Regions from separate parts of the Aeromonas molluscorum genome, predicted to be linked through region 2. Evidence: predicted binding sites of a transcription regulator. Region 2 holds the regulator's gene; each other region holds the start of a gene.
The links. Region 2 encodes sigma-54, which starts transcription at its own class of promoters, with help from an activator protein. Its sites were predicted from a motif close to TGGCACNGTTTTNGCTT; they were not measured.

Region 1: the regulator sigma-54 is predicted to act here: its motif matches at 5,338-5,354, upstream of ACSMDR_RS06885 (CmpA/NrtA family ABC transporter substrate-binding protein).
Region 3: the regulator sigma-54 is predicted to act here: its motif matches at 5,264-5,280, upstream of flhA (flagellar biosynthesis protein FlhA).
Region 4: the regulator sigma-54 is predicted to act here: its motif matches at 5,462-5,478, upstream of ACSMDR_RS06900 (nitrate reductase).

Annotation. Positions count from the first base shown of each region.
Region 1 covers NZ_JBPQCY010000001.1:1,438,367-1,445,944, forward strand. Annotated here, with positions in the region: gene nirB (nitrite reductase large subunit NirB) at 1-1,852, opposite strand, end outside; gene ACSMDR_RS06875 (ABC transporter ATP-binding protein) at 1,918-2,739, opposite strand; gene ACSMDR_RS06880 (ABC transporter permease) at 2,765-3,697, opposite strand; gene ACSMDR_RS06885 (CmpA/NrtA family ABC transporter substrate-binding protein) at 3,719-5,104, opposite strand; gene ACSMDR_RS06890 (ANTAR domain-containing response regulator) at 5,490-6,071, opposite strand; gene cobA (uroporphyrinogen-III C-methyltransferase) at 6,183-6,968, opposite strand; gene ACSMDR_RS06900 (nitrate reductase) at 6,965-7,578, opposite strand, start outside.
Region 2 covers NZ_JBPQCY010000001.1:2,001,007-2,008,584, reverse strand. Annotated here, with positions in the region: gene ACSMDR_RS09945 (KpsF/GutQ family sugar-phosphate isomerase) at 1-19, shown strand, start outside; gene kdsC (3-deoxy-manno-octulosonate-8-phosphatase KdsC) at 19-573, shown strand; gene lptC (LPS export ABC transporter periplasmic protein LptC) at 573-1,133, shown strand; gene lptA (lipopolysaccharide transport periplasmic protein LptA) at 1,120-1,644, shown strand; gene lptB (LPS export ABC transporter ATP-binding protein) at 1,648-2,373, shown strand; gene ACSMDR_RS09920 (RNA polymerase factor sigma-54) at 2,439-3,878, shown strand; gene hpf (ribosome hibernation promoting factor) at 3,900-4,187, shown strand; gene ptsN (PTS IIA-like nitrogen regulatory protein PtsN) at 4,190-4,636, shown strand; gene rapZ (RNase adapter RapZ) at 4,684-5,550, shown strand; gene npr (PTS phosphocarrier protein NPr) at 5,570-5,842, shown strand; gene ACSMDR_RS09895 (BglG family transcription antiterminator) at 5,858-7,578, opposite strand, start outside.
Region 3 covers NZ_JBPQCY010000002.1:1,229,481-1,237,058, reverse strand. Annotated here, with positions in the region: gene ACSMDR_RS16295 (RNA polymerase sigma factor FliA) at 76-792, opposite strand; gene ACSMDR_RS16290 (MinD/ParA family protein) at 785-1,669, opposite strand; gene flhF (flagellar biosynthesis GTPase FlhF) at 1,662-3,107, opposite strand; gene flhA (flagellar biosynthesis protein FlhA) at 3,124-5,226, opposite strand; gene flhB (flagellar biosynthesis protein FlhB) at 5,722-6,852, opposite strand; gene fliR (flagellar biosynthetic protein FliR) at 6,909-7,578, opposite strand, start outside.
Region 4 covers NZ_JBPQCY010000001.1:1,445,957-1,453,534, reverse strand. Annotated here, with positions in the region: gene frsA (esterase FrsA) at 1-266, shown strand, start outside; gene crl (sigma factor-binding protein Crl) at 338-730, shown strand; gene proB (glutamate 5-kinase) at 820-1,923, shown strand; gene ACSMDR_RS06920 (glutamate-5-semialdehyde dehydrogenase) at 2,016-3,269, shown strand; gene ACSMDR_RS06915 (universal stress protein) at 3,399-3,824, opposite strand; gene ACSMDR_RS06910 (substrate-binding periplasmic protein) at 4,039-4,794, shown strand; gene ACSMDR_RS06905 (RNA methyltransferase) at 4,779-5,273, opposite strand; gene ACSMDR_RS06900 (nitrate reductase) at 5,583-7,578, shown strand, end outside.

The DNA of each region.
Region 1 (7,578 bases), 560 kb from region 2:
CACCGAACAAGTCGATGCGCTGGCCGCCGGTGATCTTGGTGTAGAGCCCGTATTTTCGGGCCACCTCGCCGATGGTGATGAGGCCGTCCGGGGTGATCTCGCCGCCGGGAATGCGCGGCACCACCGAGTAGGAGCCATCTCTTTGCAGGTTGGCCAAGAAGGCGTCGTTGGTATCTTGCAGTCCCCGATGGGGCTTCTCCAGCACGTGCTCGTTCCAGAGCGAGGCCAGAATGGAGGCCACGGTCGGCTTGCAGATATCGCAACCCAGCCCCTGACCATGACGATCCCGCAGGGCATCGAAGGTCTTGATCTCCCCCACGCGGGCCAGGTGGTAGAGCTGCTGACGGCTGTAGGCGAAGTGCTCGCACAGGCTGTGGTCGGCCTCCACCCCCAGCTCGGCCAAGGCCACGTCCACCACCTGCTTGAGCAAGTTGCTGCAACCGCCACAGCCGGTGCCCGCCTTGGTGCAGGACTTGATGGCGGCCACATCCTGATTGCCGGCCCGCACCGCCGCCACCACGGCCCCCTTGCTGACGTTATGGCAGGAGCAGAGGATGGCGCTGTCGGGCAGCACCATGGGCGCCGCCGCCTCGGCCCCCTCCCCCATCAACAGAGAGAGCACGGGTTCGGGCAGAGGCAGAGCGTTCTGGTAGTACTGGAGCAGCCGCTCATAATCACTACCATCGCCCACCAGGATGGCGCCGAGCAGCCGCTTGCCCTCGCCATCGGTCACCAGCTTCTTGTAGATGCCATTGACCCTGTCCAGCAGCAACAGCTCCTGAGCCCCTTCGCTGCTGCCATGGGCATCGCCGATGGAGCCCACATCCACCCCCATCAGCTTGAGCTTGGTGGACATGTCGGCGCCCTGGAAGCGGGTCTCACCGCCACAGAGGGTCGCCACGGCGGCGCGGGCCATCTGATAACCGGGGGCCACCAGTCCGTAGATGCGCCCCTGCCAGAGCGCACACTCACCGATGGCCAGGATGGCGGGATCCGAGCTGATGCAGCCCTCATCGATGCAGATACCCCCTCGCTCACCCACCCTCAGCCCCCCCTGACGGGCCAGGGAATCCGCCGGGCGTATCCCGGCCGAGAAGAGGATCACATCCGTCTCCAGATGCTGACCATCGGCGAAGCGCAGGCGATGCCGCGCCGTCTCACCATCCTCGATGGCCTCGGTGGCGGTGGCCGTATACACCTCGACCCCCAGCCCCTGGATCTTCTCCCTGAGCAGGGCGCCGCCGCTCTCATCGAGCTGAACCGGCATCAGTCGGGGAGCGAACTCCACCACCCGCGTCTTGAGCCCCAGCAATCGCAGGGCATTGGCCGCTTCCAAGCCGAGCAGGCCGCCGCCGATGACGACGCCAGTGCGGGCGGCGGCGCAGGCATCGCGGATCTCGTCCAGATCCCCCAGGGTGCGATAGATGAAACAGCCAGCCCGCTCATGACCGGGGATGGGCGGCACGAAGGGCACAGAGCCGGTGGCCAGTACCAGACGGTCATAGTCGAGGCGCTCCCCGGACTCGAGGCAGAGCTGGCGAGCGGCCCTGTCCAGGCTCTCGACCTTGGCACCGAGCCGCAAACTCACCCCTTGCTCGGCGTACCAGGCCGGGTCGGCGAGGCGCAACGCATCGGACGCCTTGCCGCCAAACACCTCGGAAAGATGCACCCTGTCATAGGCGGGATCGGGTTCGGCACCCAATACGGTGACCGTGAAGCTGGCCAGTCCATCTGCCGCCACCAGCTGTTCGATGAAGTGATGACCGACCATGCCATTGCCGACGACCAGCAGTTGCTGTTTCTCAACCACCTTGGGTTGTTCAGTGAAGTGATGGTCTATCTCACCAGCCATGCCATTGCCTATCACCACCAATTTTTGTTTATCCATCTCGTTCATCCTTGTTCGCGTGTCCCGATTCAGGCGGTGCGTCTGATGACGCCCCCGGTGGCCGTCTTGAGCTGTGTCACCTTGCGCTGCTTCTCGTAGAGGAAACGCAGCACCTGCTGGCGCAATTTGTGGTACGCCGGGTCGTCGGCCAGGGCCACCCTGTCCCTGGGTCTGGGCAAGTTGACCGCCAGAATTTCCCCCACGGTCGCCGCCGGGCCATTGGTCATCATGATGATGCGATCCGACAGCAACACCGCCTCGTCCACGTCATGGGTGATCATGATGACGGTGTTGCCCAGCTCGGCCTGGATGGCCATCAGCGCATCCTGCAGATGAGCCCGGGTCAGGGCGTCGAGGGCGCCGAAGGGTTCATCCATCAACAGCACCTTGGGGGAGAGCGACAGCGCCCGCGCGATGCCGACCCGCTGCTTCATGCCCCCCGAGATCTCATGGGGCATCTTGTGGCTGGCATGCTCCATCTGCACCAGGGAGAGGAAGTAGTGCACCTGTTCGGCCACCTCCTCGCGCCCCATTACCCGCCGCCTGACCGCCAGCTCAACGTTCTGATGAACACTGAGCCAGGGCAGCAGGGCGTGGTTCTGGAACACCATGGCCCGCTCGGGCCCTGGCCCATCCACCTCGCGGCCATCGAGGATGATGCCCCCCTGGCTCGGCTCCAGCAGCCCGGCCACCAGATTGAGTACAGTGCTCTTGCCACAGCCAGAGTGGCCTATCAGGGAGATGAACTCCCCCTTCTCTATCTTCAGGTTCACCCCGGTCAGGGCCTCGAAGACCCCATGCTCAGTGGTGAACGACATGCCGAGCTCACTCAAATCCAGATAGGTTTTCATCACGACTCCTTGCCCGTCAGGGCCATCAACGCAGCAGCTGCCGCTTGTCCCAGGACAACCACTGCTGCAGCGCCAACATCAGGCGATCCAGCGCGAAACCGATGAGACCTATGGTCACCACGGCCACCATGATCCGGGCCAGGGAGGCGGAACTGCCGCTCTGGAATTCGTCCCAGACGAACTTGCCGAGCCCCGGGTTCTGGGCCAGCATCTCGGCGGCAATCAACACCATCCAGGCGACGCCCAGGGAGAGGCGCATGCCGGTGAAGATCATCGGCAAGGCGCTGGGCAGCACTATCTTGGCGATATGCGTCAGGAAGGGCAGCCGCAGCACCCGGCTCACGTTATGGAGATCCGGGTCCACCGAGCTCACCCCGACCGAGGTGTTGAGCAGAGTCGGCCAGAGTGAACAGAGGGCCACGGTCAGCGCCGAGTTGACGAAGGATTTTGCCAGCCAGGGATCCGGGCTCACATAGACGGCACTCACCACCATGGTGATCAGCGGCAGCCAGGCCAGGGGGGAGACCGGCTTGAGCAGCTGGATCACCGGATTGGCGATGCGATAGAGCTGCGGGTGTATGCCAAGCACTATCCCCAGAGGGACGGCCAGCAGGGTCGCCAGCCCAAAGCCGGTGGCCACCGTCAGCAAGCTGGTGCCAATCTGGTCGAAGAAGGTCGCCCGCCCCGGGTAGGCTCTCACCTTGATGCTGGCAGCGGGATCCGCCGCCAGCCGCTCGGCATTGCGACTGGCCTGGCGGGCCAGGAAGCCGGATTCGCGCTCCCGCTCGGCCAGGTGCTCCTGGCCCAGTTGCCAGAGCTGGCTGGCGGTCGCCCCGGGGCCCGGCAAGGTACCCAAACTAGTCTTAACCTGACTGGCCCCCAGCTGCCAACAGAGCAGAAACAACACTATGCCGAAACAGGGGGCCAGCAGGCGCCCGATCGCTGTCGCTTTCATCATGAAGACTCCTTGTCCTTGGCTTCACTGCACCTGTTCATCGCCCTTGAGGCCGATGGCAAAGTGGTTCAGATAGTCATTGGGATGGCGACCGTCATAGACGATGCCGTCGATAAAACCTTGTTGCGGGCCGCGATAACCGCTCTCGGTCGCAAACGCCGGGAAATCCGCCGCCTTGAGCTTGCCCTCCTCGATGAGTGACAGCGCCGCCTGCTGGTACACCTCGGGCCGATAGACGGCGCGGGCAACCTGCTCGAACCAGGCATCGGATTGCGCCTGGGGGATCTGCCCCCAGCGGCGCATCTGGGTCAGGAACCAGATGGCATCGGAGTAGTAGGGGTAGGTGGCATGATGGCGAAAGAAGACATTGAAATCGGGCAGGCTGCGCACGTCGCCCTTGTTGTATTCGAAGCTGCCGGTCATGGCAGCGGCGATCACCCCTTCGTCCGCCCCCACGTAATCGGGGCGAGCCAGCAGCTTGGCCGCCGCCCGGCGATTGCCATTGTCGTTGGCATCGAGCCAGTGGGCGGCGCGGATCAGCGCCTTGACCAGACGGGCATGGGTATTGGGATAGCGTTCGGCCCAGGCCTCGGTGACGCCCAGCACCTTCTCGGGGTTGTTGCGCCAGATCTCAAGGTCGGTGATGACCGGGACTCCGATCCCCTTGGCGATCGCCTGCTGGTTCCAGGGCTCGCCCACGCTGTAACCCGAGATGGTGCCTGCCTCCAGGGTGGCGGGCATCTGGGGGGGCGGGGTGACCGAGAGCCGCACCTCCCCCTGACGCTGACCCGAGTCATCCCCCTTGAGCGGGGCATAGTAGCCAGGGTGTATGCCCCCTGCCGCCAACCAGTAGCGCAACTCGTAGTTGTGGGATGAGACGGGGAACACCATGCCGAAGTTGAAGGCCTTGCCCGACTGGCGGTACTGGTCCAGCACCGGCTTGAGGCTGCTGGCCGAGACGGGGCGCACCACCTGGCCATCGGCCTGCTTGGCCAGCTGAGGCAGCATGGCCTGCCACACCGAGTTGGCAACCGTGATGCCATTGCCATTGAGATCCATGGAGAAGGCGGTCACCAGCTCGGCCTGGGTGCCGATGCCGATGTGGGCTCCCAAGGGCTGGCCCGCCAGCATCTGGGCACCGTCGAGCTCGCCATCGATGACCCTGTCCAGCAGCACCTTCCAATTGGCCTGAGCCTCCAGGGTGACATAGAGGCCCTCGTCCTCGAAATAGCCCTGCTCATAGGCCACCGCCAGGGGCACCATGTCGGTCAACTTGATGAAGCCCAGCTTGAGCTCTTCCTTCTCGGGGGCTCCGATGCTGACCGTCTCAGACGCAGCCGTTACCGCCCCCAGGGCTGGCCAGGCCAACATGGCCAGCAGCGCACCTTTGCACATCATTCTTGGCTTCATAGTTACCTCTTCACTTCGCTTATCCGGGTCTGGCCATCACGCGCCGTTGCGTTGTTGCCATCCCCGTTTTGCCAAAAAAAAAGCCCCACCGACCTGATGGTCGATGGGGCCACATTGCCCAGTTTTCATGGTGCCAGCGTTCATGGTGCCAGCACTCATGATGATAACCCCGAAGGGCCTGGCACCTGTCCGCCCTTGGCGGCACCGGCTTGTTATTGCTCTCTCTATTAGCTATTCAGGATACGTGCCAACTTCTCACATGCCCTGTCTACCGGGTGAATGGGGCTGCGCGTCGGGCCAGGGTGCGCCAGCGCGGCGCATCTGCACCAAGTTGGCCACCCATCCCCCCTCACCTCGCTCAGGTCGCCTGAGTGACGCCCGCCTCTCAGGCGGGCAACGCCTGAAGCAGACGGCGGGCCAGTTCCGCCAGGCTGTGGTTCTGGGCCATGGCGGTGCTGCGCATCGCCTGGTAAGCCGCCTCCTCATCCAGCCCCTGGTGGCGCATCAAACGCCCCTTGGCCTGCTCGATAAGCCGTCGCTCTTCCAGCTTCACCTTCAATGCATCCTGAGCCTGCTGCTGTTGCTGCACCATGGCCAACTGGGCACGGGCCAGTCGCAGCCACTGCTCGACAGGTTCCCGCTCACCGCAACCATGGGGCACCACCAGGGCTCCCTGGGCCAGCAGCTCAGCCTGCTGTTGCGCCGTCAAGCGATCGCAAAACAGTATCCGGGGCAGTAATTGCCCCTGGGTCATGGCCAGCCTGATTTCGGCACTGAAGCGCCGACAACTGATCAGCAGCCCGTCCCCTTGTATCTTGCCGCCCAGCAACCCCCACTCATCCAGAATGCGGGGGCTGTGACCATAATGGCTGACCAGGATACCCAGCCGGTTGGCCTGTATCCTGTCATCGGCATGGATCAGCAGTATGGAGTGGCGCCCCTCAGAGTTACCGCCTTGATGTTGCATGCCTCACCTCTTGTCAGTTCAATCCATCGAACAGGCTCTCTTTGACGCAACATGGGGGCCAAGTGTTTGAATCTACCCCTAAATTATCCAGCTCTAGGTAGTAGGGGTAGATCAGGCGACCCGGCTCTCCAGGCCAATGAGCAGTTGATCCAGTTCATCACGCAGCGCCACCACCTCTCCCAGAATGATGAGCACTGGCGTCGCGCCCCGCAGGGCCTCTGCGGCCCGGGCCAGGCCACCGAGCTGGCAGCGGATCACCCGCTCATGCTCGCTGCACCCCGCCACGATCAGGGCCACCGGCAGCGCCCCATCGGCGCCCGCCCCCAGCAAGCCAGCCTCTATCTTGCCAGCCTGCTCCAGCCCCATGTAACAGACCAGGGTCTCGCCCTCTCCGACCAGGGTGCGCCAACCATTGAAGCTCTCTTCCCCCTGCAGATGGCCCGTCACGAGCGTCACCGATCGAGCCAGCCCCCGGTGGGTCAAGGGGATGGCCGTGCTGGCAGCGCAGCCGAGCGCCGCCGTGATCCCGGGCACCAGCTCGGCCCGAAAGCCGTGATGGGCCAGATAGAGGGCCTCCTCCCCTCCCCGGCCGAAGATGAGTGGATCCCCCCCCTTGAGCCGCACCACTCGCTTGCCGGTACGCGCCAGCGCCAGCAGCAGGGCATTGATCTCCTGCTGGCTCGGGCTGGGCTCGCCACAGCGCTTGCCCACATCGAAGCGGGCCGCACCGACCGGTATGATGGCGAGGATCTCGGCCCCCACCAGGCGGTCGTAAACCACGACCTCGGCCGCTTCGATGCGGCGCAAGGCCCTCAGGGTCAACAACTCGAGAGGGCCAGGGCCTGCCCCCACCAGACTGATGTGAACGGCGATCTGTTCCGGATAGTTTTTCATCATGCTGACTCCAGGAAGCGGTGTTGTATCAATAGCTTGTCAATCTCTGGCAGACAGGTACCGCAGTTGCTGCCGCACTGAAGCAGCCCCTGCAGCCCCGCCAATTCACTCACCCCCTGCTCGCGGATGGCGTTGACGATGCGCGCCTCCGTCACCCGGAAGCAGGAGCAGACGAGCCGGGAGTCACCGGCAAAGGCATCGCTCAGGGTCTGACTGAGGGCCCCCACCTGCAAAGGCAAGCCGAGCAGGCTCGCCAGCAACTCAACCTTCAGGGTCGGCCAACGCTCACCGACCAGCAGCAGGCTCTGGATCCGGCCCTGGGAGAGGGCAATGGCGAGCCAGCCCCCCTTGACGGGCAGGCGCAGCCAGTGCCCATCCAGGGCCAGTCGCTGCCAGCAATCACTCATCCCCTCAGACCAGGAGGCGAGCAACCAGCACTCCCCGCCCTCCAGAGGGCGGCGCGCCCACCAGTCCCCCCGCTCGGCAGGCGCCTGCTGGCCAAGCCAGACGCCCTGCCAATGGGTGGGTTGTTTGTTGAGCCTCACCCTGGCCTGTTTGAACATGGGCTGGCCGGAGAGCGGATCCGTGCGCGGGGCCACCAGCCGGTTGACCG
Region 2 (7,578 bases):
TAAGGCGGGAGTGATTTGATGCAACAGATTGCGACGCCCTATGGCCCAGTGACGGCAGGCCAGTATGAGAAGGCTGCCCGTATTCGCCTGCTGGTGTGCGATGTGGATGGCGTACTCTCCAATGGCCTCATCTATATGGGCAATGATGGCGAAGAGCTCAAGACCTTCTGTACCCGGGATGGAGCAGGCATGAAGGCCCTGATGAAGGCGGGGATTGAGATAGCCATCATCACCGGCCGCAACTCGCGGATCGTCAGCAACCGGATGGCGAGCCTCGGAGTCAAGCATCTGGTCCAGGGGGCGGAGCAGAAGCTGCCCCATTTTGAAGCCCTACTGGTCAAGTTGGGTCTGGATGCCACCCAGGCAGCTTATATGGGGGATGACACCATAGATCTGCCCGTGATGCAGGCTTGTGGTTTGGGGGTTGCGGTTGCCGATGCCCATCCGCTGGTGACCTCCCGCGCCGATCTCGTCACCCGTTTGGGAGGCGGCATGGGAGCTGTACGCGAGCTGTGCGATCTCATCTTGCAGGCTCAGGGCCATGCCGATGAGCTGGCTGAGGTATCGGCATGATCAATCGCCAGACCCTGCTGTTCGCCGTGCTCTTCCTGGTTGCCTTGGCCATCTGGCAGCTGGGGGACGTCACCCTGGCGCCGCCGGCCGCGACCAAGACAGAGCATTATCAGCCGGACTTCATCGCCAAGGATCTGGTGACTACCCGCTTCGACGAGACAGGCAAGCGCAGCGAGCGGCTGGAATCTGTCTATGCAGAGTATTTTCAGCTGCTCGAGCAGGCTACGTTCGACAAGCCCATCGTCTATCTGTTCGATGACAAGGGCAAGGAAGAGTGGAAGGTGACCGCCGAGACAGGAGTGCTCAACACGGACGACAACGTGATACTGCGTGACAAGGTGCATCTCGATGGCCTCTTGCCTACCTCCTTCATTTCCACCCTGGATACACCCTATCTGGAGCTGGACTTGGTGACTCAGGATGTGAGAAGTAATCGGCAGGTCAACATAGTCGCCAAAGAGTTCCAGACCGAGGGCGTGGGCCTGAAGGGCCATCTGGATCGCAAATATTTCGAATTACTGGATCAAGGTCATGCCATCTATTTCAATGAAAAACGTTAACCTGGCCGTCCTGGCGCTGCTGCTGTGTGGCGGCGTCAATGCTAAAGAGTCCGACTTCGCCGAGAAGGTGTATGTGGATGCAGTCAAGCAGATCGCCGAGATGCAGGACAACCGTGTCACCTTCAGTGATGATGTGATCATTACCCAGGGCACCATCAAGATTAAGGCCGACAAGGTCGTGGTGATCCGCTCCGGCGAGCGGGGGGCCGAGGTGATGACAGCCTATGGCAAGCCAGCCACCTTCTTCCAGATCCTGGACAACGGCAAGCCGGTCAATGCGCACGGTGACAGCATTCGCTATGAGCTGAAAAACCGTCTGGTGACCATCACTGGCAATGGCGAGCTCAAGCAGGAGGACAGCCAGGTCAACGGGGACCTCATCCGCTACGACATCGTCAAGCAGAAGATGATTGCCGAGAGCAAGGGTGAGACCAATCGCGTCAAGACGGTGTTCCTGCCTGACCAGGTTGAGAACTTCGACAAGCCCGCCGACAAGAAGCAGGACAAATAAATCATGGCCGTGTTGAAAGCAGCAGGGCTGCAGAAGAGCTACAAAAAGCGCATGGTGGTCAGTGATGTCAGCCTGGAAGTTGGTACCGGTCAAATAGTGGGCCTGCTCGGTCCTAACGGTGCGGGCAAAACCACCTCTTTTTACATGATCGTCGGCCTGGTGCAGCGCGATGCGGGCCTCATCACCATAGATGAGCAGGATATCAGTCTGCAGCCCATGCATATCCGTGCCCGCAATGGCATCGGCTATTTGCCTCAGGAAGCGTCCATCTTTCGCCGTCTCTCCGTCTATGACAACCTCATGGGGGTCATGCAGACCCGCAAGGAGTTGAGTCGGGAGGAGCGCGAAGACAAGGTTGAGCAGCTGCTGGAAGAGTTCAGCATCACCCACATTCGCGACAACCTGGGCCAGAGCTTGTCCGGTGGCGAGCGCCGCCGGGTCGAGATCGCCCGCGCCCTGGCCGCCGAACCGCGCTTCATCCTGCTGGATGAACCCTTTGCCGGGGTGGATCCCATCTCAGTCATCGACATCAAGAAGATCATCCAGCACCTCAAGGAACGGGGCTTGGGTGTGCTTATCACGGACCACAACGTGCGAGAGACGCTGGACGTATGTGAGAAGGCCTATATCGTCAGCCATGGCCAGATGATAGCGGAAGGCACTCCTGCCGAGATCCTGGCCGATGAACAGGTCAAGCGTGTCTATTTGGGCGATCAATTCAGTCTATAGTAAGGGGAAATTGCCCTTTGCTTGCTGATGACCGCCTCGCTGAATATAAGGATATCCCGACGTAGATGAAGCCGACACTCCAGTTGCGCCTCGGTCAGCAATTGACCATGACGCCACAGTTACAACAAGCGATTCGTCTGCTCCAGCTCTCCACATTGGAACTTCAGCAGGAGATCCAGCAAGCCCTCGACAACAACCCCCTGCTCGAGCAAGAAGAGGCCGAGCTGCAGGAGACCCATGCAGAGGTCAAGCAAGACGAGAGTCAGCTCGACAGCAGCGATGCCATGGCCCAGGAACAGATGCCCGATGAGTTGCCGGTCGACAGCAGCTGGGATGACGTCTACTCCGCCGGTACCGGTCAGAGTGCGGGTCCTGTCTTTGAGGGAGAAGACAGCGTATACCAAGGTGAAACCACCGAGAACCTGCAAGATTACCTGCTGTGGCAGATGCGACTCACCCCTTTTAGCGATGTTGATGCCGCCATCGCCCTGGCCATCATCGATGGCATTGACGAGTCCGGTTACCTGACCAGTACCCTGGAGGATATTCGGCAGGCGGTGACCAGCGAAGAGGTTGAAGTAGAGCTCGACGAGGTTGAAGCCGTGCTCAAGCGGGTGCAGCATTTCGATCCGGTCGGTATCGCCGCGCGCTCTGTGCAAGAGTGTCTGTTGATCCAGCTTGGCCAATTCAGCCCAGATCTGCCCTGGCTGGCCGAGGCGCGGGAGGTGATTGGTGAGCACATGGATTTGCTGGGCAATCGTGACTATCGCACCCTGGCGCGCAAGACCCGCCTCAAGGAGGGGGATCTCAAGGAGGTCATCGACCTTATTCAGCAGCTCGAGCCGAGGCCCGGCAACAGGGTAGTGCAGAGTGACTCTCAATATGTGATCCCGGATGTGTCTGTCATCAAGCGTCAGAATCGCTGGGTGGTGGAGCTCAATCCGGATTCTGCACCGCGCATTCGGGTCAATGAGACCTATGCGGCCATGGCCCGCCAGGCGCGTACCAGCCAGGATACCCAATTCATTCGCTCCCATCTGCAAGATGCAAAATGGTTCATCAAGAGTCTGGAGAGCCGCAATGAAACTTTGCTGAAAGTAGCCACTTGCATAGTGGAGCAGCAGCAGGGGTTTTTTGAATATGGCGAAGAGGCCATGAAACCCATGGTGCTCAACGACATCGCCGAGGCGGTCGAGATGCATGAATCGACTATTTCCCGGGTGACGACCCAGAAGTACATGCATACCCCGCGCGGCATCTTCGAACTGAAATATTTCTTCTCAAGTCACGTCAATACCGAAGGAGGAGGTGAATGCTCATCGACTGCAATTCGCGCCCTGATCAAGAAGCTGGTGACGGCGGAGAACCCGGCGAAACCGTTAAGTGATAGCAAGATCGCGGATTTGTTGGCCGAACAGGGTATTATGGTGGCACGACGCACGATCGCCAAATACCGTGAATCCTTGTTGATACCACCGTCCAATCAGCGCAAATGCCTGGTTTAGGCAAAACAAAAGGAAGACGTTATGCAAATTAACTTGACCGGACACCACGTAGAGATCACCGAAGCGCTACGTGATTATGTGAATACCAAGTTTGCCAGACTCGAGCGTCACTTTGACCAGATCAACAATGTTCATGTGGTATTGAGCGTAGAAAAACTGAACCAGATTGCCGAAGCCAAGCTACACGTCAGTGGGGGCGAAGTGTTCGCCAACTCACAGCATGCAGATATGTATGCCGCGATCGATACCCTGCTCGACAAACTTGATCGACAGATCATCAAGCACAAAGACAAGTTAAATCAAAAATAACTATGCAACTTGAACACATACTGAGTCGGGACTGCACCAAGAGTGCGGTCCCTTGTACCAGCAAGAAACGCGCCCTGGAAATCATCAGCGAACTGGCCGCCGAGCGGCTGGGGACCTCACGCCAGGCTCTGTTCGAATGTCTGCTTGCCCGCGAAAAGATGGGCAGTACCGGCATCGGTGCCGGGATTGCCATTCCCCACGGCCGTATCGGTGACGAGTTTCCGCCAACGGCTGTCCTGATGACCTTCGCAGACCCCATTCCCTTCGATTCCATCGACAATCAGCCTGTCGATCTGCTCTTTGCCTTGCTGGTGCCGGAGAGTGAGTGCAAGCAGCACCTCAAGACTCTCTCCCTGATGGCATCCAAACTTGGTGACAAGGCGGTATGCCGCCAGTTGCGCCAGGCCAGCAGCGATGATGATCTCTATCAGATCATGATCTCCGCCTGATGGGCATCACTCAGCTCTAATCATTCCTTGTTGTGGGAGGGCGCAAGATGCAGCTCATCGTAGTCAGTGGCCGATCCGGGTCGGGCAAGACAGTCGCCCTGCGGGTACTGGAAGATCTCGGGTATTACTGTGTCGACAACCTGCCGGTCAATTTGTTACCCCAGCTGATCGTCTCGGTACAGAGTCAGTACGACAAGCTGGCGGTCAGCATAGATGTGCGTAATTTGCCCAGCGATCCGGAGCGGCTCGATACGCTACTGGCGCAGGTGCGCAATGATGGTCGGGTGCAGTACAGCAGCTTCTTCTTCGATGCGGAGAACAGCACCCTGCTCAAGCGTTACGGCGAAAGCCGCCGGCTGCACCCGCTGTCACGCAAGAGTCTCTCGTTGGACGAGGCGATCCGTGAGGAGACCCACCTGCTGGCGCCGATCTCGGCCAGCGCCGATCTGCGCATCGACACCACAGGGCTCAGCATTCATGACCTGAGTGAACTCATCAAGACCCGGGTGCTTGGCAAGAAAGAGAACGAGCTGGTGCTGGTGTTCGAGTCGTTTGGCTTCAAATACGGGATACCCAAGGATGCCGACTTCGTGTTCGATGCCCGCTTCCTGCCCAACCCGCACTGGATCCCCGAGCTCAAGCCTTTTACCGGCAAGGATGAGCCGGTGGCTCGCTACCTGGCCAGCCAGCCGGATGTGATGCAGTTCACCCTGCAGATAGAGAATATGCTGGCGACCTGGTTGCCAGCCCTGGAGCGCAACAACCGCAGCTACCTCACGGTCGGCATTGGCTGTACCGGTGGTCAGCACCGATCGGTGTTTATCGCCGAGCAGCTGGCCCGCACCTTCGAGGGGCTCGGCAAGAACGTGCAGATCCGCCATCGCACTCTGGACAAGCGCGACCCGCAACATTGATGGCCCAACGGGAGGTCAGATGACAGTTTCCGCCTCGGTAGAAGTGAAGAACAAGCTGGGCATGCATGCGCGTCCGGCCATGATGCTGTTCGAGCTGGTACAGGGTTTCGATGCCCATGTGCTGCTGCGTAACGAAGAGGGGGTCGAGGCCGATGCCGACAGCGTCATCGGCATGCTGATGCTCGATTCTGCCCAGGGCAAGCAGGTGGAAGTGCAAGCCGAAGGGCCCCAGGAAGAGGCGGCCTTGGCCGCAGTGGTGGCGCTGTTCACCTCGGGTTTCAACGAGGAGTAGGATTGCCCCCTTTAGCTAGTGGGGACCTGTGCGTGCCAGCGCCTTGAAACTGGCGAAGTTTTCACAGGCCAGCAGACTCTTGCTGGCTTTCTCGTTCATCAGGCTGATGAAGAGATCATACAGGCCCATTGCCTCCTCATAGTCCCCCTTACTGATGGCCAGCACGAAGATGAGGCCGGCACTCTCGCCATTACCCCACTCTATGCCTTGTGGCGCCAGCACCGTATAGACGCAGGTTCGCTTGGCCAGCAGTCCGAGGGAGTGGGGCAGGGCTATGCCTTCCCCCAGCATGGTGGAGACGATGGCTTCACGCTCGAACAGAGAGGCGCGAAAGCCGGTCTCGACCATCTCTTCCGCTTCCAGCTGTTCACAGACTCGTGCCAGCAGCTGATGTTGGCTCATGGGCTCATCAAGGATGAGAAAGTGGCGCTCGCTGAAGTATTTGTCGAGCAGGTAGGGGCGGGTGCGGTCGATCAGCACCAGCTTGCCAAGCTGCTCCAGCTGATACTGGGTAGGGAAAGGATTGACCTGTACCACGGGGATGCCCTTCTCGCTCACCCGTACCGTACTTATCACGAAATCCTGCTCCAGCTTGCCCAGCATCTCGTAGTCGCGCACCGAATCCAGAGTGGTAAACCTCAGTTGGGGGTATTCACGTCTGATGCTGGCTTCCAGTACCCGGAAGGTCGCGTTGCCTGCATCGCATAGCAGCAGGGCATGCGGGCGCCGCTCGTAGCCAATGTCGTAGTGACGTTCCAGTCCGACCCCTATGTGGATCACCAGGTAGCCTATCTCGTGGTCGGTGAGGCGATAGGGCGTTTGCCTGATCCACTCGGAGATGGCGGCAAGGGTGATGTCGTAGGCGAGGGGGTAGTGTTGCTTGATGTGCTCGGCCAGCGGATTATGGCTGCCTACCTGGTATTTGACCCGCAGCAACATAGTGCTGATGTGGGTGAGCAGATCCCCGCGTAATTGGGGATCGTGACGAAGGTCGTAGGGGAAATGCTGGTGGATATAGTCGAGCAGGTGGCTGACGAGCCGCTGACTCTCTGCGGTCATGGCTGGATTGAGCAGGGGGTTGTCGGCAATGACCCGCGCCTGGATCTGGATGGCCAGACAGGCCAGCTCGCTCGCACCTGGCGGCGTCAGGCTGGGCAGTTCCGCGAAGATGTCTCCGGCCGCCGCCAGCATGCTGTCGGTCAGATCTTCGGTATCGAACTGAGCCAGTTCGTGACCTGCGGCCAGCCGCAGCAAGGCGACGGCGCAATAGATGGTCAGCTGCTGCAGTCCCTCATCGGTCAGTCGTAACCGGTGGCGACCGAGCTGCTCGTGGATGCGATTGCCGAGCACCTCCAGGGTCTTGCTGGGACACAGGGTTGGCAGCAGACTCTGTAACTGAGTGTTATGGAGCAGCTCTTGAGAAAGCAGCTGGGTCAGGCAGGCGCGGATCGCCGTCTCCTCGCCCTGGATGCGCATGCCCAGACGGGCCTTGCTCTCTATGGTCAGTCCGAAATGAGCCAGTCGCTCGCGCACCTCCGCCATGTCCCCCTGCAATGCCGCCCGGCTCAGATACCAGGTATCGGCCAAGTCCTCCAGCCGGATCCCCTGTTCGGCACTGAGCAGCATGACCTGCAGGTGCAACACCCGCTCCCGGCTGGTCCGTGGCAGGCTCGCCTCTTGCTGACGGCTGGCAAGCAACGCATCGAAGAGCGCCAGGTTGTAGATCTTGAGCTGAT
Region 3 (7,578 bases), on a different contig from region 2:
TTAATGATGCAATAGCGCAGGTTTCAGGGTGCGGATTATGCCTGAGAGTCGGTGGCCAGTGTAGCCATGACACGCTTATGCGTGCCAATCTCGCAGGCGAGCACGCAATCTGTGCATCGCCTGACTGTGGATCTGGCTCACCCGAGACTCACTTACGTTCAATACTTCGCCAATTTCGCGCAGATTCAACTCTTCGTCGTAGTAGAGGGAAAGCACCAGGGCTTCCCGCTCCGGCAAACGGCCTATGTTCTCGGCCAGGGCGCTCTGGAAGCGCTCGGCCGCCAGTTCGTCAAAGCCCAGGTTATTACCCGTATCGGGCCCACCAATCACATCCTCGCTGATCCCAAGATCCTCGATGCCGATGATCTTGCCACAGGAGACATCCTGCAACATGGTGTGATATTCGCCAAGGCCAACCCCCATATAGGCGGCAACCTCGGTGTCGCGGGCATCACGGCCATGGGCCTGTTCCACGTTCTCTATGGCATCCGCTATGGTGCGACTGTTGCGGTGTACCGAACGGGGCACCCAGTCACCACGGCGGATCTCGTCGAGCATGGAGCCGCGAATGCGGATGCCAGCATAGGTCTCGAAACTCGCACCCTTGCTACCGTCAAAGTTGCGGGAGGCTTCGAGCAGCCCAATCATACCTGCCTGGATCAGGTCATCCAGCAAGACACTGCTCGGCAGACGAGCCAACAGATGCTGGGCGATCCGTTTCACCAACGGAGCGTGGCGCTCCACCAGCACATAGGAATCCTGATGACGCAAGTACGCTTGGGCTTTATTCACGAGCACCTTCCTCTGTGATTGCCGGTTTTTGCAGCAGATTTTCCAGGAAGAACTCCAGGTGACCACCGGGCTGATGCGGGATGGGCCAACTGGCAGCCTTGTTGCCCAAGGCGCGGAATGCCAATGCAGCCGGCGACTTGGGGAAGGCTTCAATGATCAACTTCTGCTTGCGTACCGCGGCCCGCAAGTTGGTGTCATAGGGAACACAAGCGACCAATTCCAGGGAGGTATCAAGGAAGCGATCGGTCACCCGGGTCAGTTTGGCATAAAGCTCCTGTCCTTCACGCAGGGAGCGCACCATGTTCGCCACCACCTTGAAGCGGAAGACCCCATGGTCCTTGGAGAGGATCTTGATGAGGGCATAAGCATCCGTGATGGAGGTCGGCTCGTCGCACACCACTATCATGATGTCCTGGGCGGCACGGGTGAAGCTCAACACCATGTCGGAGATACCGGCGGCGGTATCCACCAGCAGTATGTCGACCTGAGTCTTCATCTCGCTGAACGCGCGGATGAGCCCCACGTGCTGGGCTGGTGAGAGCTCAACCATCGACTGGGTACCCGAGGTGGCCGGCACTATCATCATGCCGTAGGGACCCTCGACGATGATGTCGTCCAGGGTGCACTCTCCCGCCAACACGTGGGAGAGGTTGCGATGTACCCGCAGCCCCAGCATGACGTCCACGTTGGCCAGCCCCAGGTCGGCATCCAGCACCATCACCCGCTTGCCTTGCGCCGCCATGGCACCGGCCACGTTCAGGGTGACGTTGGTCTTGCCGACGCCCCCCTTACCACCGGAGACAGCGATCACTTTCACTCGATTATTTGTACGCATTTTGCGCAGACCACTCGCCTGATCCATAGGTATGTTACTCATAAGATTCTGAATCCTCGCCCTCGCCAAAACCCGCACCCCAGAAATAGGGCTCTTCACTCTGCCGGTCCAGCGACCCCATGGCCGCGCCGACGAGCTGGGCTGCGTTGGCAATTTGAATATCTTCCGGAACCCGCTGGCCATCGGTGATGTAACTGATGGGCAGCGCATTCTGGATGCACACGTTAATCACTTCCCCCAGATTGAGACTCTCATCCAGCTTGGTAAGAATGCAGCCGGAGAGCGGTATGCGGCGAAAGTGATCCATGGCCTCTTGCATGACCCGACGCTGGGAAGTCGCCGACATCACCAGATAACTGCGGATCTGCACCTTTGAGCTCTTGACCAGGGTGTCGAGCTGCTCGGTGAGCCTGATATCCCGTTGCCCCATGCCAGCGGTGTCAATCAACACCAATCGACGGTGGCGGAACTGATAAAGGGCGGCCGACAGCTCTTCCGCGTCCCGTACCTGACGCACCGGACACCCCATAATACGCCCATAGGTTTGCAACTGCTCGTGGGCACCGATCCGATAGTTGTCCGTGGTGATCAAGGCTACCTGCTCGGCGCCATACTTCATGGCAAAACGGGCCGCCAACTTGGCGATGGTAGTGGTCTTGCCCACCCCGGTCGGTCCCAGCAGCGCAACGGCGCCCCCTTGACGCAAGATGTCGTCCTCGCTCACCTTGAGCTGTGCCGTCAACACCTCGGCCAACTGGGCCAGTGCCTGATGCACAGAGACATCTTCCGGTATGAGACCTGCCAGCTGATCGGCAAAAGCATCATCGAAGCCAATCTTCTTGAGCTCCTTGATGAGCAAGGCTCGCATCGGCTCACGGCGCTCCACTTCCTGCCACATCAGACCGGAGATCTGGTGTTCGAGCAGCTTGCGAATGGAAGCCATCTCATGACGCATGCCCTCCATCTCCTGGTCGCGCTGGGCCGGTTGCGGCGCACGCTGGGCAGCAGGGCGCGCTTTGGGCTTGGCGGCTTCCGGGGCCGTCCAGTTGCTCTGTTCGGCCAAGGTACGTGGCGCCTGTGCCGGTTGAGAGGCCCCGCGCCCCGCGCCCAGTCCGCTCTGGCCGGGGGTCAGCTGCTGCTGGCGTGCCAACAGGGCAGCCAGGGTATCGGCATACTGCTCGTTCCTGCTCTGCCCGCCTTTGCCCGGCTCCTGGGCCAGGGCTGCGCCGGAAAGCTGGCTGGTCGGGCGCACGGCCTGACGCGCCGCAGACGAAATATTGACACTCTCTTCGTGCAACTGACGGCGAACCGGCAGATCCCTCGGGATGCTGACCTGAGACTGATAGTCTATCGCGGCAACGATCTCGACTCCGCCGGTGACCTTTTTGTTGGACATGATGACGGCGTCCGGCCCGAGAGTCTCTTTGACTTCGGCCAGGGCCGTGCGCATATCCTTGGCAAAAAACCGCTTAATCTTCACCCGTCATCTCCGCTAACTAGTTCTGCCCTACCGCGCTGACAATACGGATCTGCTTGTCATCCGGCACTTCCTGATAAGACAGGACACGCAATCCTGGAATGGCATTCTTGACAAACTTGGCCAGGGTATTGCGTAAAATCCCCGATGTCAGAAGCACCGCCGGTTGACCTTCCAACTCTTGTCGCTGGGTGGCCTCAAGCAGAGAGCGTTGCATCCGCTCCGCCAGGCCCGGCTCTATACCGGCCCCTTCGCCACCACCCGCCTGCAATGATTGATGCAATATACGTTCCAACTCTGGCGCCAATGTAATGACCGGCAACTCGGGGTCCGGGCCCGCGATCTCCTGCACGATCAACCGGCGCAGGGCGATACGGCAGGCCGCGGTCAGCACCTCGGGATCCGGGCTGCGGGGACCATATTCCACCAGGGTCTGCAGTATGGTGCGCATGTCACGAATAGGCACGCCTTCATTGAGGAGATTCTGCAGCACCTTGACCAGGTTACCCATGCTGATCACCTCGGGAACCAGCCCTTCCACCAACTTGCTCTGGTGCCTTCCTATCATGTCGAGCAGTTGCTGTACTTCATCGTGGCCAAGCAGCAGCGCCGCCTGGTTGGAGAGGATCTGGCTCATGTGAGTTGCCACTACGGTGGCGGCATCCACCACCGTATAGCCTAGAGTCTGCGCCTGGGAGACCTGATCCTTGGCGACCCAGACCGCCTCAAGCCCGAAGGCGGGATCCTGGGTCGGGATCCCCTGGATCTGGCCGAACACCTGGCCTGGGTTGATGGCCATCTCCTTGTCGTGGTAGACATTCGCCTCCCCCGTACTCACCCCCATCAGGGTAATGCGGTACTGATTCGGTGCGAGATCCAGGTTGTCGCGGATATGCACAGCCGGTACCAGAAAACCGAGCTCCTGGGAGAGCTTCTTGCGCACCCCCTTGATCCGGTTGAGCAGCTCGCCACCCTGGCTCTTGTCCACCAGGGGGATCAGCTGATAGCCAACCTCGAGTCCGATGATGTCCACCGGCATGACGTCATCCCAGCTCAGGTCTTTCTGCTCGATCGGTGCATCGCCATTGGCCGGCAGCAATTCACCGCTCGCCGCCTTCGCCTTGTTCTGCTTCTCGCGGCGCAACAACCACCAGGCGCCAAGCGCCGCACCACCACCAAGACTCAGGAAGGCAAGGTGCGGCATGCCCGGCACCAACCCCATCATCAGCAAGATGCTGGCGGAGATGACCAAGGCCTTGGGGTTGTCGAACAGCTGGCTCAGCATGGCAGTACCCATGTCCTGATCCGTGTTCTGACGCGTCACTATGATGGCGGCGGCAATGGAGAGCAGCAGTGAGGGGATCTGGGCAACCAGACCGTCACCTATGGCAAGCAGAGTATAAATTTCAGCCGCCTCGCCGAAGCTGAGATCGTGCTGCATCATGCCGATGATGAAACCACCGATGATGTTGATGAAGAGGATCATGATGCCGGCGATGGCATCCCCCTTGACGAATTTGGAGGCTCCGTCCATCGAGCCGTAGAAATCCGCCTCCTGAGTCACCTCGGCGCGGCGTTTGCGAGCATCTTCCTGATTGATGAGACCCGCATTGAGATCGGCATCTATCGCCATCTGCTTGCCGGGCATGGCATCGAGCGTGAAGCGGGCGCTGACTTCCGAGATCCGTCCTGCCCCCTTGGTAACCACCACGAAGTTGATGATGACCAGAATGAGGAAAACGATGATGCCGACCGCATAGTTGCCGCCGATCACCACATTGCCGAACGCCTCGATCACATGACCCGCGGCGTCGCCACCATTATGGCCTTCAAGCAGTACCACCCGGGTCGAGGCGACGTTGAGCGCCAGACGCAGCAAGGTCGCTATCAAAAGCACCGTTGGGAAGGCGGCGAATTCGAGGGGGCGGCGGGTGTAGACGGCCACCAGCAGAACCACGATGGAGAGGGCAATGTTGAAGGAGAACAGGGTGTCCAGCATCAGCGGCGGTATGGGCAGCACCACCATGCCGAGGGAGGCTAACACCAGCAGCGGTGTACCCAAGCCCTTGCTCAGTAGTCCGCGGTACTCTTTCAACCGGCCCAATGATGCCCGCACTGTCATGACGACTCTCAGTTCTTTATCCCAGATGGGCAGATTAAAGCAAACATCGAGCCAATAAAGCAATTTGTTGATTTTAAATGATTTTATTTTGACTGCGTCAGAAGTTTGTCATTTTCGATTTTCGCTAGAAATAGAGAGAACCAGGCCATGGATTGCGGGTGAGGACATCTGAATTGCCGTCATATGCCCGCGTTATTTGCGGCATGCGGTGGGGATATAGACAGATCCGTTCCAAAAAGCGGCAAGTGCCGTCATCAAGTACCCATGTTATTTGCGATATTCGTTGGGAAGAGAGACAGACCCGTTCCAAAAAGCGGCGAGTGCCGTCATCAAGTACCCCATGTTATTTGCGGTATTCGTTGGGAAGAGAGACAGATCCGTTCCAAAAAGCGGCGAGTGCCGTCATCAAGTACCCCATGTTATTTGCGGTATTCGTTGGGAAGAGAGACAGATCCGTTCCAAAAAGCGGCGAGTGCCGTCATCAAGTACCCCATGTTATTTGCGGTATTCGCTGGGTATTGGCAGATCCTTGCCAAGAGGCTGCGGGCGGCGGCCCCGGCCACGGCGGAATTTCTTGAGCTGATAGACATAGGCAAGCACCTGGGCCACGGCGGCAAACAGCCCCTCTGGGATCTCCTGACCTATCTCGGCACTGTGGTAGATGGCGCGGGTCAGCGCCGGGGATGGCAGTATGGGGATCTCATATTCGCGGCCTATCTCGCGGATCTTGAGCGCTATATCGTCCACCCCCTTGGCCAGCACCTTGGGCGCAGCCCCCGGCTTGCTCTGATCATATTGCAACGCCACCGAGTAGTGGGTCGGGTTGGTGATGATGACGTCGGCCTTGGGCACGTCCCCCATCATGCGCCGCGCCGCCATCTCCATCTGCAAGCGGCGGATACGACCCTTGACCTCGGGCTTGCCCTCGGAATCCTTGTACTCGTCCTTGACCTCCTGCTTGGTCATCTTGAGCTGACGGGCATGGTTCCAGCTCTGGAAGGGAATATCGATGGCAACGATGGGCAGCAAGGCGCAACACAGAATGATCAGCATCCACAGAAACAGCTCGAGGGCATCGATGATGCCGCCAGGAAAGGCTTCCAGAGAGAGATTGAGCAGGTGGCTGAACTGACTCGACAAGGTCCACCAGGCAAACAGGCTGATGAAGAGCACCTTGGCGATGGACTTGACCAGCTCCACCCAGGATTGCACCCCGAACATACGCTTGAGGCCGGCAAGGGGGCTGAGCTTGCTCCACTTGGGCATCATGGCCTCGGCAGAAAAGTTGAGTCCACCGAGCAGGGTATTGCCGACGAAGGCCGCCAGCGCCACAAAGGCGAACAGCAGCCCCAGGGGTGCCACCACCTCGCCGATCAGGATGGGCACCATGGCCCCCATGGCATTGGGATCGAATGCCTGCTCCCGCTCCAGGGTGAACCCCATGGTCATCACCTTGAGCATGGCGGTGGCCAGGCGCTCCTTGACCATCAGCAGGCCGAACACGGCGGCCAGCAGCACGCTGGCGGTTCCCAACTCTTTGGACCGGGCGATCTGCCCCTTCTCACGGGCTTGCTGTAATCGCTTGCCGGTCGCCTGTTCACTGCGTTCCTGATCGGAATCAGCCATGGGGGCCAGCTCCGCAGAAACCCAGGGGCAGGTTGCCCCCGCTCAACCAGGCCCCATCAACCATGGGCACCTCCCAGACACTGGGTATCGATGAGCTGGCAGCTCGTCTCCTGCACCCGTTCCCAGAGGGCATCGAAGTGGCCGAGGAAGCCACCTATGGTCAACCAGAGAATGAAGAGCCCCGACATCATGCTGACCGCAAAACCGATGCTGAAGATGTTGAGCTGGGGAGCGGCCCGGGTCATGACCCCGAACGCAAAATTGATGAGCAGCAAGGCGACGATGGCGGAGAGGGACATCACCAGGGCGGCCTGGAACATGACGCCTATAAAGCCAGCCAGAGTACGCAAAGACGCAACCGAGAGGCCCACTGTGCCCACCGGCAGGGTATCGAAACTCAAGATAACCATCCGCAGCATGATGAGGTGACCGTCGAGGGCGAGGAACACCAGGGTCGCCAGCATCAGGTAGAACTGGCCCACCACGGGGGCGGACTGGCCGTTCATGGGATCCACCAGGGAGGCAAAACCCAGGCTGGTCTGCATCGAGATGACCTGACCGGCCAGCACGAAGCTCTCCATCAGAAACTGGGTCATCAGGCCGAGGGCTGCGCCTATCAGGATCTGCTGGCCGAGAATGAGAAAACTGCCGAGGGAGAAGAGCTCGACAGCGGGCATGGGCGGCAACAGGGGAACGATCAGGAAGGTGATGGCCAACGAGAGCCCC
Region 4 (7,578 bases), 560 kb from region 2:
ACGCCGCCGACTGGGAGCAGATCCGCACCAAGAGTCAGGTGTTTTCCCTGAAAAAACAGGGGTTGATGAGTACGCGGACCTCAGTCCCCATCCTCAGCATCGGTCACAAGCGAGACTTTATCTGTCCGGAGCAGGATGTCAGGGCACTGGCCGCTTGCAGCCGTAATGGCAAGGCGGTGGTGTTTGACAAACAGCCGTTGCGGGAGGTCTATGACAAGGCGCTTCACGAAACGGTAACTTGGCTCAAGCAACATCTATGTACTTGATTATCTTCTTTTTACGCTGTCACCATCATCGGTTGATGGGATGGCACTGCTTGTTCAACACGGAGGTTAACATGCCAGAAAGAGTCACCTATAAACGCCTGTTGCGGCAATTTGCCGCCATTGGCCCCTATTTGCGCGAAGATCTGTGCGAAGAGGGTCGCTACTACTTCGACTGCCTGTCGGTCTGCGTCAGCGCCAAGGCGGCGCCGGACAAGCGGGAGTTCTGGGGGTGGTGGCTGGTGCTGGAGCAAGATGATCACCACTTCCAGTACCACTATCAGCTCGGTTTCTACAATGGCGAGGGCAACTGGATAGACAAGCCGCTCCCCAAAAAGCATCAGGTAGAGGTAGACCGCTCCTTGCGACTCTTCTATCGGCTGCTCAATACCAAGCTGACGCAACTCGAGTGTCAGCTTGCCCCCGCGGAGCAGGTCACCCACGAGTTATCTGTCACCGCCGCCTGACCCGACTGCCCTGCGGGGGTTAATTGCCTTGCAGGGCAGCAGGGGCGTGGGTATAAAGGGAACCCCTATCTTTTTGCCTTATTGTCTCCATGGAAAACAAAACCATAGTCGTCAAGTTGGGCACCAGCGTGCTCACCGGGGGTTCTTCCCAGCTCAATCGTGCCCACATGGTCGAACTGGTTCGCCAGTGCGCCGCGTTGCACCGCCAGGGCCACCGGGTGGTATTGGTCAGTTCGGGGGCCATCGCCGCCGGTCGTGCCCACTTGGGTCACCCCCCCCTGGCCCCGACCCTGACCAACAAGCAGATGCTGGCGGCCGTGGGCCAGACCCAGTTGATCCGGGTCTGGCAGGATCTGTTCAACCTCTATGATCTGCATGTCGGCCAGATGCTGCTGACCCGCGCCGATCTGGAGGACAGGGAGCGTTATCTCAATGCGCGCGATACCCTGCGTACCCTGCTCGATCACCGCATCATCCCCATCATCAATGAGAACGATGCCGTTGCCACCGCCGAGATCAAGGTGGGGGACAACGATAATCTTTCCGCTCGCGCCGCTATTCTGGCCGATGCGGATCTGTTGATCCTGCTCACCGATCAGACCGGACTTTTCACCGCGGATCCGCGCACCAACCCGGATGCCCAGCTGATCGAGGAGGTGCAGACCATAGACGATACCCTGCGTAAATTGGCAGGAGGCAGCGTCAGTGGCCTGGGAACTGGCGGCATGGCGACCAAGTTGCAGGCGGCCGATGTGGCCCGCCGGGCCGGGGTCGATGTGGTGATCGCCACGGGGCAGGTGCCGGAAGTGGTGGGGCGTCTCGCCAATGGCGAGCGGATCGGCACCCGCTTCCCGGCCCTGGCTTCTCCCCTTGAGGGGCGCAAGAGCTGGATCCTGGCAGGCCCTCCGCCCCTTGGCGAGGTGCAGGTCGATCTCGGCGCCGTGGCCGCCATGCGCGACAAGGGCTCCAGCCTGTTGCCCAAGGGCATTACCGGGGTGAGGGGCATCTTCGTGCGTGGCGACGTGGTGCGGATCCTGGATCCTCATGGCAGCGAGCTGGCGCGCGGCATCTGCCGTTACAACCACGAGGAGCTGACACGGCTGCGCGGCGTTCACTCGGATCAAATCGAGACGCTGCTGGGCTACGGCTATGGCGCCGTGGCCATTCACCGCGACGATATGGTACTGCTGTAACCTCAAGGTAGGGCTATGACCCTGCGCGAGTACATGGTATTGCTGTTATCAAGTTGGCGGGTCAATCCCGCCAGTAATGAAAGGATCGAAAGATGAGTCTGGAGACATTGGGACAAGCGGCCCGCGGCGCCGCCTATCAGCTGGCGACCATCAGTACGGCCCAGAAGAATCAGGCACTGCTGGCCATCGCCTGCGAGCTGGAAGCCCGCCAGAGTACGATATTGGCCGCCAACGCCAAGGACATCGCTGCGGGCCGGGAGGCGGGCCTGTCCGAGGCCATGCTCGATCGGCTGCTGCTCACCCCTGAGCGGCTGGCAGGCATTGCCAATGACGTGCGCAAGGTAGTGAGCCTGGATGACCCGGTCGGCGCAGAGCTCGATAGCCGGATGCTGGAGAACGGCCTGCGCCTCTCCCGGCGCCGGGTGCCTATCGGCGTCATCGGCGTCATCTATGAGGCGCGCCCCAATGTCACCATCGACATAGCGGCCCTCTGCCTCAAGACCGGCAACGCCAGCATACTGCGCGGCGGGCGCGAGACCTTCCACTCTAACCTGGAGCTGGTCAAGGTGATCCAGGCCGCCCTGGCCAGTGCAGGGCTGCCCATTGCTGCGGTGCAGTACATCGACAACCCGGACCGCGCGCTGGTCGCCGAGCTGCTGCGCCTGGATCGCTACGTGGACATGATCATTCCCCGTGGTGGCGCCGGTCTGCACAAGATGTGCAAGGAGAACAGCTCCATTCCCGTCATCATCGGCGGTTTTGGGATAAGCCATGTGTTCGTGGATGCGAGTGCGGATCTGACCCGCTCCCTGGCCGTCATCGACAATGCCAAGGTGCAGCGCCCTTCGGCCTGCAACGCCCTCGATACCCTTTTGGTCCATGAGGCGATCGCCGCCGATTTGCTGCCCCAGCTGGTGCTGCGCATGAACGAACAAGGGGTGAGCCTGGTGGCCGATGCCACGGCCATGGGCTTGCTGGCCGATGCAGACGGTCTGCGCGAAGCCGGTGCCGAGGATTTTGATACCGAGTGGCTCAGTCTGACCTTGGGGGTCAAGGTGGTGGCGGACGTACACGAGGCGCTGGCACACATGCGCGAGCACAATGCCAGCCACTCGGATGCCATTCTCACCAATGATCTCTACAACGCCGAGTGCTTCATCAATGGTGCCGGCTCTGCCGCCGTTTACGTCAATGCCTCGACTCGCTTCACCGATGGGGCACAGTTTGGTCTGGGGGCCGAAGTCGCTGTCTCTACCCAGATGCTCCATGCCCGGGGCCCCATGGGGCTGGCCGAGCTGACCAGCTACAAGTGGGTGGGTCAGGCAGATTATCTCTCCCGTCCCTGAGCCTGCTGATGCGATGTCCTGGCCAATGAAATGCCGACCCCGGGGTCGGCATTTTTATTGCCGGAGAGGAGTGCTCTGGCAGTAGTGGCTAGCGCACGCTCATTAGCTTCATTAGCTTCATTAGCTTCATTAGCGTACTATCAACACGGGGCAGGGCGCGTGACGCACCACGGATTCCGCAACGCTGCCAACCAGCAGGTGGCTGAGGCCGGAGCGACCATGGCTGCCCATTACCACCAGGTCCACCTTGTCCTCCTTGGCCTGGGCGACGATTTCGTCGGCGGCGCGGCCAAAGCGCACGATGAAGTCGGCAGGGATCGGCAGCGTCTCGATGAGCCGCTGTATTTCTTCCTTGGCGTGACGCTCCATCTCGTGGGTGATCTCGATGGCGGTCATGTGCAGTATTTTGTAGCTGTCAAAGCCATGCAGCTGATCGACCACATGGATCAGCTTGAGGCTGGCATTGTGGCTCTTGGCCATGAAGACGGCATAGTCCAGTACGGGTTGGGACATCTGGGAGAAATCGACGGGACAGAGCAGGGTGCGGATAGACATGGAAGGCTCCTTACGCGAGTTGTCTATGGGGGTAAGCCGTACAAATGGGTTACCAATGAATCTCATTTACAGTTTTACCTACTTGCCGCGCAATAACTTGCGACTGGCTCGCAAATTTGAAAAATGGTCGCACGGCCTTGATCTGAATGGGCTGATCTTCAGGGTCAGCCGTGCATAATCAAAAGCATGGTGCCGGAAGGCGAGAGGAGAGGGAATGCAGATACTGATACGAGTCCTATTGATCTGCGGTTGCCTCTGCCCCCTGATGACTCGGGCTGAGGATCTCCCCGTCTATTGTGATGATTGGCCCGGCTTTTGCGAGGCGGATGGGGGGGGACTCTATCTGGATTTGGCACGGCACATCTATGAGCCGCTTGGTTATCGGGTTAAGCCACAATCCATGCCCTATAAGCGGGCGCTGGCCATGGTGGTCAAAGGAGGGCATGGCATCACCATGGGGGTCTATCTCAATGAGGTGGAAGGGGTGCGCTGGCCCCATTATCCGGACGGTGCCGACGATGTGACCGTCTTCATGCTCGACAAGTGGCGGGCGAGCTGGCAGGGGGAGCAAAGCCTGGCCCAGCAGCGGGTGCTCTGGCAGCGGGGTTGGGCCTTTGACAAGTACATCAAGGTGCCGATGCGCTGGCATGAAGTGAACAGCCATGAAGATGCCATGGCACTGCTGCCCAAGGAGCGACACCGTTATTACCTGAGTGCCGGGGTGCTCTATGCCAATGACCCGCTGCCGCCCCACATCAGCCGGGTCTTCCTGCGCTGGTTGCCAAGTTACCCCATCTTTGCGCGCAGCGACGCCGGGCTCAAGTTGCAGCAAGAGTGGGATAGAGGCATAGCTCGCCTCATTGACAGCGGCGAGTTGACCCGGATCTACCGGGAGAATCGCTTGCTCGACTACTACCGCGATTTTTTACGGGGGCTCAAGCAGGAGCGGCGGGCTCAGTCTGCCCGATAAGCCTTGGCCAGCCGGTCATAGAGGATGACGTTAACGGTGGCGGCCAGGTTCATGCAGCCGTGGGTCGGGATATAGACTACCCGCTTGACCCCGGAAAACAGCGCCGGTTCCAGGGTGCCATCCTCGGGGCCGAAGATGTAAAAAGCCCGGGCCGGATGGTCGAACTCCGGCAAAGGGGTAGCCCCCTCAATCAAATCCACCAATACCGGCTCGCAGCCAGCAGGCATCACGCTGAGCAAGTCATCCACGCCGAGCAAGGGGATCTTGTCCACCATCTGCTTGGTGTCGGTGGCAAACCGGCGCGCCAGTTCGAAGCGGCTGCCGGTATAGCACACCTCGTCGGCCCCATAGCAGCCTGCGGCCCGCATCACGGCCCCCACATTGCTCGGTGATTTTGGATTGACCAGGCCCAGGCCGACGTAGTCGCAGTTCGCGTCCCTTGCAGGCTCGACGCCTTCGTTATTGTTCTGTTCACTCATCTCGCTCTCCTGGTTTGCGGCGCCATTATAAAGGGCCATGCCCCGTTCTGCCCAGCCCACAGCTCTTGCTGCCTTGGCAACCCTGTCGGACCTTGCTCGTCTGTCCAGGCTGGGGCAGTTGCACCGAGTTGGGGAGCCATGAGGGAGGACGAGGGTCCACCGTTGGCGCTGGCAGGCGTCCGGCAGGCTGGCAAGCTCTTTGCATTATCTTGTGCTGATAGACCACCAACAATATCAATGACAGGACAGAGGCGTCCGTTCCCTTCGATGGGGCGGACGCCTTTTTATTGCGGGCAGGCAGGAGGAAGGATGAAGACCACATGTGCATATTGCGGTGTTGGCTGTGGCATCAGCGTCACGCAGCAGGCGGGCGAGTGGCAGCTCGAGGGGGACAGCGCTCATCCGGCCAATGGCGGCGCACTCTGCGTCAAGGGGGCCAGCCTGCTGGAGACCCTGGCCTTTCCCCAGCGTCTGCTCTACCCCCGCCATCAGGGCCAGCGCATCAGCTGGGACGAGGCACTCAGTATGATGTCGGCCCAGTTCAGCCGGATCATGGCGGAATCCGGCCCCGAGGCGATCGGCATCTACCTCTCCGGGCAGCTCACCACGGAAGATTACTATGTGGCCAACAAGCTGATGAAGGGCTACATCGGTAGCGCCAATGTCGACACCAACTCCCGGCTCTGCATGTCCTCGGCCGTGGTGGCCCAGCAGCGGGCGTTCGGGGAGGATCTGGTCCCGGCCTGCTATGAGGATCTGGAGCTGGCGGATCTCATCATCATCACCGGGGCCAACACGGCCTGGACACACCCGGTACTGTTTCGCCGCATCCAACAGGCGCGCAGCCGCCGTCCCGAACTCAAGCTGGTGGTGATGGATCCCCGCCGCACCATGACGGCGGAGCAGGCCGACTTGCATCTGGCCCTGCGTCCCGGCACCGATGTGGCGCTCTGGAACGGCTTGGGCCGCTACCTGCTCGATCACGACATCTGGGACCGAGATTATGTGGCGGCCCATGTCAGCGGCATCTCGGCCCTGGCCCGGGAGCTGGACGATCCCGCCTGGATGCCGGAGGCGGTGGCCCAGCATTGCGATCTGGCCCTCTCCGATCTGCTCGGTTTCTACCAGTTGTTCGCCCGCCACCCGCGCACCCTCAGCCTCTACTGCCAGGGCATCAATCAGTCCAATCAGGGGACGGACAAGGCCAATGCCATCATCAATGCGCATCTGCTGACCGGCCGGATAGGCAAGCCCGGTACCTCCCCCTTCTCCCTCACGGGGCAACCCAATGCCATGGGCGGGCGCGAGGTGGGCGGGCTGGCCAGTCAGTTGGCCGCACACATGGGCTTTAGCGACGCAGAGCGCGATCGCCTGCAGCGATTCTGGGGCAGCCCACGGATGGTGACGGGGCCTGGCCACAAGGCCGTCGAGTTGTTCGAGGCGGTGCACAGTGGTCAGATCCGCGCACTCTGGGTGCTGGGCAGCAACCCGGCAGCTTCCCTGCCAGATGGCGACCGGGTGCGGGAGTCCCTGGCGCGCTGCGAGTTTCTGGTGGTCTCCGATCTGACGGCGCAGACCGACACGGCGCGCCATGCCAATCTGCTGTTGCCCGCCCTTGGCTGGGGTGAGAAGAGCGGCACCGTCACCAACTCGGAGCGCTGCATCAGCCGCCAGCGCCCCTTCCTGCCGGCTCCCGGTGAAGCGCGTCCCGACTGGTGGGCCCTGGCCAGCCTCGGCCAGCGTCTCGGCTTTGGGGAGGCGTTCGCCTTCGCCGATGAGCATGCCATTTTCAGCGAACATGCCGCCCTCTCCGGCTTTGAAAACCGCGGGGAGCGCCAGTTCGACATCTCGGGGCTGGCCGGGCTGACCCCAGCCCAGTTCGAGGCGCTTGCTCCCCTGCGCTGGCCGGTCAATGAGGCTCATCCCCAGGGGTGCGACCGGTTGTTCGAAGATGGTCGCTTCCCTACCCCGGATGGCAAGGCCCGCTTGTTACCCCTGAAGCAACAGGCCCCCGCACTGGAGCCGCTGCCACCGGGAGCAGGGCTGCCCTTGCTGCTCAACTCGGGCAGGTTGCGGGATCAGTGGCACACCATGACCCGCAGCGGCCATGTACCTCGCCTGCTGGAGGCCGAACCCTGGCCCCGGGTCATGGTGGGACCGGCCAGCCTGCTCAGCCTGGGGCTGAATGCCGGGGACCTGGTCAGCCTGGACAATGGCCGGGGTCAGGTGCGGGTGCAGGTGGGACTGGATGAGGGGCTGCGGGAGGGGGAGGCCTTCTTGCCCATGCACTGGACCGACAGCCAGT